Linked DNA regions of Salinigranum rubrum. The protein of the gene in region 2 binds, or shares a complex with, the protein of the main gene of each other region. Links are inferred from orthologs where the notes say so. Each region holds a gene or a part of one and is shown on either strand. Other genes may lie near its edges. The genes, in order: C2R22_RS15850, C2R22_RS03980 and rpl7ae.

Evidence for each region.
Region 1: C2R22_RS03980 (region 2) and C2R22_RS15850 share a complex: the UniProt entries of both Methanocaldococcus jannaschii proteins name them as parts of the 50S ribosomal subunit. The link is inferred for Salinigranum rubrum from one-to-one orthologs.
Region 3: C2R22_RS03980 (region 2) and rpl7ae share a complex: the UniProt entries of both Methanocaldococcus jannaschii proteins name them as parts of the 50S ribosomal subunit. The link is inferred for Salinigranum rubrum from one-to-one orthologs.

The regions. Positions count from the first base shown.
Region 1 is NZ_CP026309.1:3,245,649-3,248,686, forward strand. Bases 57-2,942 are described here. They hold C2R22_RS15850 (50S ribosomal protein L3), read right to left. Parts: upstream 2,065-2,942; coding sequence 1,048-2,064; downstream 57-1,047. Other genes in these bases: C2R22_RS15840 (50S ribosomal protein L23), read right to left, coding at 57-308; rpl4p (50S ribosomal protein L4), read right to left, coding at 305-1,048; C2R22_RS15855 (putative RNA uridine N3 methyltransferase), read right to left, coding at 2,071-2,928. Outside these bases: C2R22_RS15835 (50S ribosomal protein L2), read right to left, coding at 1-53; more of C2R22_RS15840, read right to left, coding at 54-56. UniProt on the Methanocaldococcus jannaschii protein: One of the primary rRNA binding proteins, it binds directly near the 3'-end of the 23S rRNA, where it nucleates assembly of the 50S subunit.
Region 2 is NZ_CP026309.1:837,186-840,251, forward strand. Bases 142-3,055 are described here. They hold C2R22_RS03980 (50S ribosomal protein L37ae), read right to left. Parts: upstream 1,778-3,055; coding sequence 1,505-1,777; downstream 142-1,504. Other genes in these bases: C2R22_RS03965 (hypothetical protein), read left to right, coding at 142-1,030; C2R22_RS03970 (KEOPS complex subunit Pcc1), read right to left, coding at 1,073-1,348; C2R22_RS03975 (DNA-directed RNA polymerase subunit P), read right to left, coding at 1,365-1,499; C2R22_RS03985 (NAD-dependent epimerase/dehydratase family protein), read left to right, coding at 1,871-2,827; C2R22_RS03990 (DUF2103 domain-containing protein), read right to left, coding at 2,834-3,055. Outside these bases: more of C2R22_RS03965, read left to right, coding at 1-141; more of C2R22_RS03990, read right to left, coding at 3,056-3,066. UniProt on the Methanocaldococcus jannaschii protein: Binds to the 23S rRNA.
Region 3 is NZ_CP026309.1:2,517,965-2,521,018, reverse strand. What follows is about bases 24-2,925. They hold rpl7ae (50S ribosomal protein L7Ae), read right to left. Parts: upstream 1,705-2,925; coding sequence 1,342-1,704; downstream 24-1,341. Other genes in these bases: tmcA (tRNA(Met) cytidine acetyltransferase TmcA), read left to right, coding at 2,004-2,925; C2R22_RS12355 (30S ribosomal protein S28e), read right to left, coding at 1,111-1,335; C2R22_RS27465 (50S ribosomal protein L24e), read right to left, coding at 662-1,111; ndk (nucleoside-diphosphate kinase), read right to left, coding at 186-665. Also shown: C2R22_RS12370 (selenium-binding protein SBP56-related protein), read right to left, coding at 1-21; more of tmcA, read left to right, coding at 2,926-3,054. UniProt on the Methanocaldococcus jannaschii protein: Multifunctional RNA-binding protein that recognizes the K-turn motif in ribosomal RNA, the RNA component of RNase P, box H/ACA, box C/D and box C'/D' sRNAs.

The DNA.
Region 1 (3,038 bases), 2.4 Mb from region 2 along the record:
CGGTACGTCGAGGAGCCGTGCCCGCGTTTCTGTCCCTGAATTCGTCGTCCCATCTAGAACACCCCGATTCTGGAGGCGATCTCCTGTGCGTCGTCCTCCTCGTTGAGTCGGACGGTCGCCTTCTTCTTCCCCTTGGGCGTCACCTGCGTGTTCACCTTGTCGATGGTGACCTCGTAGCGGCGCTCGATCTCATCGCGGACCTCCGCCTTGGTGGCGTCGAGGTGGACGATGAACTGGAGCTTGTTGTCGAAGTCCATCTCGTTCATCGCCTTCTCGGTGACGAGCGGGTGGTGGATGATTCCACTCATCGGTCGGCCACCTCCGCGAGGGCGCTCTCGGTCCACACGGTCAGTCGACCGGCGTGGGTGCCCGGTGCGAGGTCCTCCGCCGAGACGTTCGCCGCGGTGGCGACGTCGGCACCGGCGAGGTTGCGAGCCGCCTTCGACGGCTCCTCGCTCGTGACGAAGAGGATCGATTTCGCCCGGCGGTACTTGCGACCGCGGGTCTTCCCGCGACCGGCACGGACCTTCCGCTCGTCCGCGCGCTCGATGTCGGCGTGGGTGCCGATCGATTCGAGGAACGCGACGACCTCTTTCGTCTTCACGAGGTCCTCGAAGTCGTCCGAGACGACGAGCGGGAGCGCCAGTTCGGAATCGAACTGGTGTCCGCGCTCGCGTACGAGGTCGACGTCCGCGGTGGCCGCGATAGCCGATCGGACGGCGAGTTGCCGCTCCTTGTCGTTGATTCGCTTCCCCTGGTCCTTCTCGGCCTTCGGCGGGTGGGCCTTGCGGCCACCCACGGTCTGGGGGACGCGACGGCCCTGCCCGTTCTCGCGGGGGACGTGAGCCATGCCGCGGCCGCTCCCGAAGGACTCCGCCGGGGTTCGCATCCCGGCGTAGGGGTCGGCGCCGTACGCCTGCTTCCGGTTGGCCTGCGCGGCGACGACCGCCCGCTGGATGAGGTCCGGGCGGTAGGGCGTGTCGAACACGTCGGGGAGGTCGACCTCGCCCGCGTCGTCGCCGTTCAGGTCGCGTACTGTTGCTTTCATTATCCTTGGTTCGAGGCTGTGGAGACGTAGCGCACCTCGGGGTCGAGGCGCGGCTGGTCGTTCGGTCGGATGGCCGGGCGGAACCGCAGGAGCCGCTTGTTCGGCCCCGGCAGCGAGCCCTTGACGAGGGCGTACGGGCCGTCGACCTCGCCGTAGTTGACGAACCCGCCGTCGACGCTGGCCTCGGAGCCGTCGCCGACGTCGATGAGGCGCTTGTTGAGCTCCGTGCGCTGGTGGTAGCCCGTCTGTCCCTGCTGGGGGACGGTCGAGCGCACGCGCGACGGATTCCACGGGCCGAGGTTACCGATGCGGCGCCGCCACCCCTGTCGGGCGTGCTTGCCCTTGCGCTTCTGGACGCCCCAGCGCTTGACGGGGCCCTGGGTGCCCTTCCCCTTCGTGATCCCCGACGCGTCGAGGTACTGCCCGGGGCGGAACACGTCGTTCATGGCGTGCTCGCCGCCCTCTTCGAGGAGGTCGAGCGCGAAGTCGGCGCGCTCCGAGAGGGAGCCGCCGCCGATGCGCGTCTCCATCACGTCGGGCTTCTTCTTCGGGACGTTCGCGAGCGCGCCGGGGACCGTGTGGGTGATGACCCGGAGGTCGTCCACGCTGCCCTCGTCGAGGAGGGCGCGAAGGTCGTCGGCGTCGTCTTCGAACGTGTCTTCGGCCGGCAGCGAGATCGTGCGCGAGAGGTCCTCGTGGAACTCGCTCGCCCACACCTCGGTGGTCGGCTTCATACCGTACGGCGTCTGTTCGTAGGCTCTGAGGGCGACGGCGCGCATCGGCGGCGTCTCGACGACGGTCACCGGCACGGACTCCTCCATCCCCTCGCGGGCGGAGTTCGCGTGGTCGTTGACCATGACGACGTGGGTCATCCCGGCCTTGTAGCCGGCGAAGCCCTGCAGCGCAGGGGAGCCATCGTCGTCGGGCCACGAGCGGAACCGCGGGACTTCCGACGTCGCGCGCTTTCGCGGGCTGTAGCCCATCGAGCCTTTGCGTGGTCTGCTTGGTTGTGGCATGTGTGTTTACTCCGTCTGGCTTGGGAGTGTCAGGGGCGCGAGGGAGGCGAACATCGCTTCCTCCGTCCGCACGACCTCGCTGCCCTGATTCGGAATCGTATTCAGCCAGAGGTCGAACCCCGGATCGTCGGGTTCGACTTCGCCGCCTCCGGCGGCGGCGACGGCCTCGGTCTCGATGCCGAGGATGTCCGGAAGGCCCCGACCCGGCGCGCCGAAGGCGACTGTCGCGCCTCCGGCGACCTGTCGGGAGAGGTCCGCCACGTCGTGGGCGGACAGCGGTCGCCCGAATCGGGATGTCGCCACGCGAATCCCGGCGTCGGGGCGGCCAAGCGCTTCCGCGAGGTCCATCCGGGAGACGTCGTACCCCGGCTGCGGGGCGTCGACGATCCGCGCACGGACCGGCTCTCTCGAAGAGATCCTGATGGTGACGCGCTCTCCCTCCTCGACCCTCATGTGAGGGGGAGTGAGGAGGGAGATCGGGTGTTGCAGTCCGCAAGTGACCCGAACGCGGCCTTCAGGTCCGACCTCAGTCACGATTCCCTGTGTTAACGACCCCGATTCGTTCGAATCGGAGCCGGTCGTAGACGCGATTCGGAGGGGCGGCAGGACACCGACGTACGCCAGTTCGTCCCGCCTGTCCCACACCTCCTTTCGGAGGTGGGGTGGTGTGGCGGCGTACCGCAGCACGGTTTCGACGAACCCGCCTCCCCACTCGCGTTCGCCTTCCCGGTCGGGGAAGACGACGAGTCGGTCCGCCCGGAACACCGTCGCCGCACGGGCGACGTAGCCGAGTTTGCGAGTCGCCTCGCGTTGGTCTTCGGCTTCCCGGACGAGGGAAGACGGCACGAGTACGCTGAGTGTCATGCCGAGCCGTCCATCGTCGCGTCTAGACTGTATCCAACGTACCTGAGCCTCGTTGAAAAGGGTAGCGAATCGCGTGTGTGGGTGTGAGGGGCTGACAGTCTCACAGACGC
Region 2 (3,066 bases):
CGAGTCGGACCTGAAACTCGCCGAGTTGACGCTGGCGCTCGCGCTGGTGTTCGGCCTCCCGGTCGGCGTCGCGGCCGGACTGCTCGGCGAACTCGGGAAGGCGTTCGCCGTCCAGAACGTGCTCTTCTTCAACCGCCGGCAGCGCCACTACGTCCGCAAGGCCGTCGCGGAGGCCGACCGCGAACTCGACGGGCCGGGCGTCCTCTTCGCGTCGCCGGGGTTCGGCCCGGAAAACAGCACGAACGCCGACCGCGCCTGGCTGTGGCCCGCTCCCTCGATGGGCCACGCGACGGTCGGTGACGAGCGACACGCCGTCTGTCACGGCGGTGAGACACACGTCGACGGTTCTTTCGAGGACCTGCTCGATGGCATCGAGGGCTTCCTGGGAATGGTCGGGGTCGGCGACGACGCGTTCATCGAACACCTGATGTGCACGTTCGCGCCGTCGTTCCACCCGAACCCCGACGGAGCAGACGCGTACGCGCGGGCGGTCCTCGACCGCTACGAGGCCCACGCCGACGCGAGCGTTCGCGACTCGGTGTCGGCGCTCGGGGACCCGCGGAATCGAGCGCGGGGACGCGAGAGCGTCCGTGCCGCGCTCGACCGGTACGACCTGCGCCCCGAGTCGGGAACCCGGGCGGCCCTCGGACACGACGTCGTCGACAGCATCCTGGTCGAACTCGTCACGGGCGACGACGGGACGGACAGCGCCGTCTTCCTCGAACTCGCGGGCGAACGGTGGCGCCTGAACACGGCACTCACGGAGGACTTCTTCGGCTCGAACGACTTCGAACCGGGCGACCGCGACCGGTTCGCGGTCGACCCGTTCTTTTCGACCGACCGGACCACCGACGACCCCATCCGCCTCGCGGAGATAGACGGCGTCACGGTCCACAAGCAGAGCAACTTCGAGGCCTCCTGGGAACTCGCCGAGTTCCGACTCTGGCTCAACGGCGTTCGGGTGTTCGAGACGACCCGTCCGCGCACGCTCACCGGGGACGACAGACACACGTTCGCGTACCCCCGGTAGTCGTGTCGTCTCGATACGTCCACCTCTCCGTCGGCCGGGCGCTCACGCCGCCAGCGAACAGACGTCCTCGGCGGTCTCGACGAGGCGAATCCACGTGTTGACGCCCGCGCGGAGGGCGACGAGGTCGCGCGCGAACACGTCGACCGCGAGGCGGTCCCCGTCGCGAGCGACGCGTGCGGTCGAGCGGTCGTCGTCGATCTCTCCCACCTCGACGGCGACGGCGTCGCCGACGACCCGAGCGACCCGCTCGTCGTCGTACTCGAAAGACAACCCGATACTGTGGGGGTAGTCGTCGTCGGGTGCGAGGGTCGGTGTCACCGTCCGCTCCCCGCCGCTACTCGACGGGGACTTCCTTGACCGTCGGCGCGCGCTCTTTCAGGAGGACGCGGTGCCCACAGAACGGGCACCGGACCCCGCCGTACTCGTCCAGTTCGACGTCGCGCTTGCAGCGGGAACACTTGTAACTCATCGGTCCTACTCGTCGCTCTCGGTGCTGAGTGCCGCGCGGATCGAGCGGGTGACCTGCCGGCCACCGGGCGTCTGCGGGCGGTACGCGCCGCCGGTGAAGAGTTCGCCGGTGCGTTCGTTCTTCCAGATGCCCGTCCCGACGCGCTTGACGTCGTCGCCGTCGACCTTCGAGTCGCGCATCTCCGCTTCGATCTCCTTGACACGTCGGCGGGCCACGCGCCCGTACCGCGCGCCGAACCGGCCGGCGCTCCCGACCTTGCTCGCTTTGCTGTCGGCCATAGTACCGCGATGTACCCCGAGCGGAGGGATAAACCCTACGAGTCGTCGCGCTCGACGACACAGAATTATGCCCCTCGCGCTCGTCTCCGACGTATGAGTCGACCGCTCCACGTCGTCGTCGGGACCGGCCCGCTCGGTCTCGCCGTCGTCGACGAACTCCGCTCGCGCGACGGCGACGCTGTCGACGTCCGCGTCGTGAACCGCAGCGGCGTCGCCGACGTCCACGCCGACGTCGAGGTGGCCGCCGCCGACGTGACGGACCACGACGCCGCCCGCCGCGCCTGTGCGGGCGCGAGCGTCGTCTACAACTGCACGAACGCACCGTACACCGACTGGCCCGCGGCGTTCCCGCCAATCTGGGAGGGCGTCCTCGCGGGCGCGATGGCGGCCGACGCCGCCCTCGTCTGTGCGGACAACCTCTACTGCTACGGCGCGGTCGACGGTCCCGTCACCGAGGACCTCCCGTGGGACGCCGAGACGAGAAAAGGAACGGTCAGGGCGGAGATGGCCCGACGCGTCCTCGACGCCCACGAGGCCGGCGAGGTCCGCGCGACCCTCGCCCGGGCCTCCGACTTCTACGGCCCGCGCGTCCGCGAGTCGACGGTCGGCGAGCGCGTCTTCGGGAACCTCATCGATGGGAGGCGAGCCGAAGTCATCGGCGACCCGGACCAGCCACACACCTACACCTACGTCGGTGACTTCGCCCGCGCGCTGGTCCTCCTCGGCGACGACGAGCGGGCGTGGGGGGAAGTCTGGCACGTCCCCTCGGCGGCGACGCTCACGACCCGGGAGTTCGTCGAACTGGTCGCCGAGGAAGCCGGCGTCGAGCCACGGATGCGCGTCGCACCCGGGTGGTTCGTCCGCCTCGCCGGCGTCGTCTCGCCGACGATGCGCGAACTCGACGAGATGCGCTACGAGTTCGAGGAACCGTTCGTCGTCTCGTCGGCGAAGTTCGATTCGACGTTCGAACTCGAACCGACCTCGCACAAGGACGCGATCGCCGAGACGGTGGCGTGGTACCGGCAGGTGGGCGTCTCACCGACTCTTTGAGTCCGCTTACTCCTCCTGTAACCCTTCTTCGCGGAGCGCCGCGTTGAGGTCCTCACGCACGCGTTCGCCCGTCTCGCGGTCCATCGCCGTCGTCACGACGCGGTTCTCCTGGACGCTCGACCCCGCCCTGAGAAGGAGTCGGACGTTGCCGTTCCCGTCCGCGCGCGTCACCTTCGCGCGCAACCCCTTTCGAGAACTCATCCCGCCCGCCTCGATGGGCCCGGGGACGACCTTCTTCA
Region 3 (3,054 bases), 1.7 Mb from region 2 along the record:
GGGAGTTTCCGCATCACTCATACCCTCCGATACGATGGACAATGATTAACAATTTATTGTTGGATTACACTACGTTTCCGGTGAACGGAAGCGACGACGTCAGCCGTCGGTCGGCGTCGTGAACGCCGACGGAGACGGCTTTCGCGTGTGAGTGTCGTCGAAAAAACGCCGAGACGGTTTCGCTGTCAGTGGGTTTCGTCTTCGTAGACCCACGCAGCCGAGTCGAGATCCCAGTCGACGAGTTCCTCGCTATCGAAGAAGAGGTCGATCTCGCGCTCGTTGGCGCCCTCGTCCTCGTGGTCGGAGCCGTGGATGACGTTGTGACCGAGGTCCAGCCCATAATCGCCGCGGATGGTCCCCGGCGGGGAGTCGGCGGGGTCGGTCTCGCCCATCATCTTCCGCACCTGGCGGGTCGCATCGGCGCCCTCCCAGACCATCGCGAAGACCGGTCCGGAGGTGATGAAGTCGACGAGGCCCTCGAAGAAGGGTTTGCCCTCGTGCTCGCCGTAGTGCTCGTGGGCGAGTTCCTCGTCGATCCGCATGAACTTCGCGCCGACGAGTTTCAGTCCGCGCTCCTCGAAGCGCGAGACGATGTCTCCGATGAGGCCGCGCTGGACCCCGTCGGGCTTCACCATCACGAACGTGCGCTCGTCGTGGTGGCTCATTCTTCGTCGTCCTCCTCGTCGTCAGCCTCGACTTCCTCGTCGGCTTCGGATTCGTCGGCCTCGGTCTCCTCGTCCGCGTCGGATTCGTCGGCCTCGGTCTCCTCGTCCGCGTCGGATTCGTCGGTAGCGGCGACGTCCTCCGCTTCAGCCTCGTCGGATTCGTCGGTAGCGGCGACGTCCTCCGCTTCGTCCGCGTCGGGTTCGGCCGCTTCGGCCTCCGCCTCGACCGCCTGAGTGGCCGCGTCCCGGGACGCCCGTGCACGCTCCGCCTGCTGGCGACCGGTGGTAGTCCACTCGAGTTCGCGGGCCTCCCGACCCAGCAGGTAGTTCTTCTCCGCCTTCGAGTTCTTGAAGTGCAGAACCGTGCCGTCGGTCCTGACGAACATCGTCCCCGTGCCGGGTTCGATCTCGTCGCCGGTGTAGTCGCAGGTTCGTTTCTCGACCATTACTGTCCTCCGATGGAGTCGGCGTCGCGCTGGGTCTCTCTGAGTTGGAGAATGTCGCCCTCGCGGACGGGGCCCAGCACGTTCCGCGTGATTATGCGACCCTGGTTCGAGCCCTCGCGGATGCGGCACTTGACCTGCATTGCCTCGCCGTGCATGCCGGTCTTGCCGACGATCTCGATGACCTCCGCGGAGGTGGAGTCGCTGGCGCTCTCTTCTGCGCTCATTGTCGGTTATCGGAGTTCCTCGACCTTCGAGGCGATGTCCTCGACGCTCTCCTCGGCCTCGCCGGCGTCGACGATGGCCGCGGCGGCGCTGCCGACTTCGAGGCCGGCGGCGTGGCCGATGTCGTCCTGCGTCTCCACGAAGATGTACGGGATGCCCTTCTCCTCGGCGAGTTCGGGGAGATGCATCACGATCTCTTCGGGGGAGACGTCTTCGGCGACGAGGACGAGCACGGCGTTACCGCGCTCGACCGCCTTCGTGGTCTCGTTCGTTCCTTTCTTTACGGTTCCTGTGTCTCGTGCGACCTCGAGCGCCTCGATGGCACTTTCGGCGAGGTCTGCGGGTACATCGTAATCGACGTAAACTGGCATTGTATCCTCCTCCCTCCCGGGGCTCGACTGCCTCGCCGAACCGGTCTTCCGGCGTCCGCCGTCACGGCGGAGTTCCCTGACGGCGAGGAGTAGTCATCGACCACGGACAGGGGTGTACGCAGTCGTAGCGCACCACTCCATAAAAACGCTTTCAAACCCGTCACGGCGTGCGATACGGGCACACGCATCGTCTGCTCGGAGTCGGGGACGCGGCTGACGAGGACACCTTCAGTCAGGGGCCTCCGAGCGACCCGAGCGGAACCCGAACCGCCTTACGCGCGCTCGACCAACGGCCGCCGATGGCGGATTCGTCCCCCCCGACCTCGACCGTCCGGGCGCTGGCCGGCGACCTCAGCGCCCGCGCGCGGGCGACCGACCAGCGCCGCCTCCTCGTGTTGAGCGGTGACCGTGACGCCGGATGGGACGCCGCGTTCTCGGCGGTCGACGGCGCGGACGTCGACGACGACGCGGTCACGTTCGTCACCACCCGCGAGGGCGTTCGGTTCGACCGCGTCTCGCCCGCCCGCACCGACTCGCTTCTCGGAACCACCCGGTCGGTGGTCGTCTGCGACGCACACGAGGGGTTCTCGCCGAATCTGTTCGGGAAGCTCTCGGGCGTCGTCGACGGCGGGGGCCTCCTGATCCTCCTGACTCCGTCGCTGGATGCGTGGCCCGATTCGAAGAGTGCGTTCGACGAGAGCCTCGCGGTTCCACCCTTCCCGACCGAGGCGGTGACCGGGCGCTTCCGACGGCGACTCGTCGACCTCCTGTGGGCGCACCCGGGTGTCGCTCTCGTCGAGGTGGACGGCGACGGTGGAGAGACCGTTCGGCGCACGGGCGAGACGGACGCTGACGTGTTCGCCGGCGGTCGAACCGCGCCGGCGACGCCCGCCGCCGCCGCCTTCCCCCGCGTGGCGTACGAGGCGTGTCGAACCCGCGACCAGTCGCGGGCGCTCGCGGCACTGGAGCGACTCCGAGGAGGGACGGAGGCAGTCGTCGTCGAGGCCGACCGCGGGAGGGGCAAATCCAGCGCGGCCGGCCTCGCCGCGGCGTGTCTCGCAGCCGAAGGGGAGAGCGTCCTCGTGACGGCCCCACGGTACCGAAACGCCGAGGAGGCGTTCCGACGCGCGCTCGAACTCCTCGAGACGCTCGGCGTCGAGGCGAGCCACGACGCCGATGCGCACGTCGTCAGCGTCGACCCAGGCGGCGCTGGGGGAGGTAGCGGTGGTGGGCGGATCCGTTTCTGCCGACCGGCGGAAGTGGGGTCCGAACCCGCGGACGTCCTCCTCGTCGACGAGGCGGCGGCGCTCCCGGTTCACCTTCTCACATCGTTTCTCGACGCCGACCGGG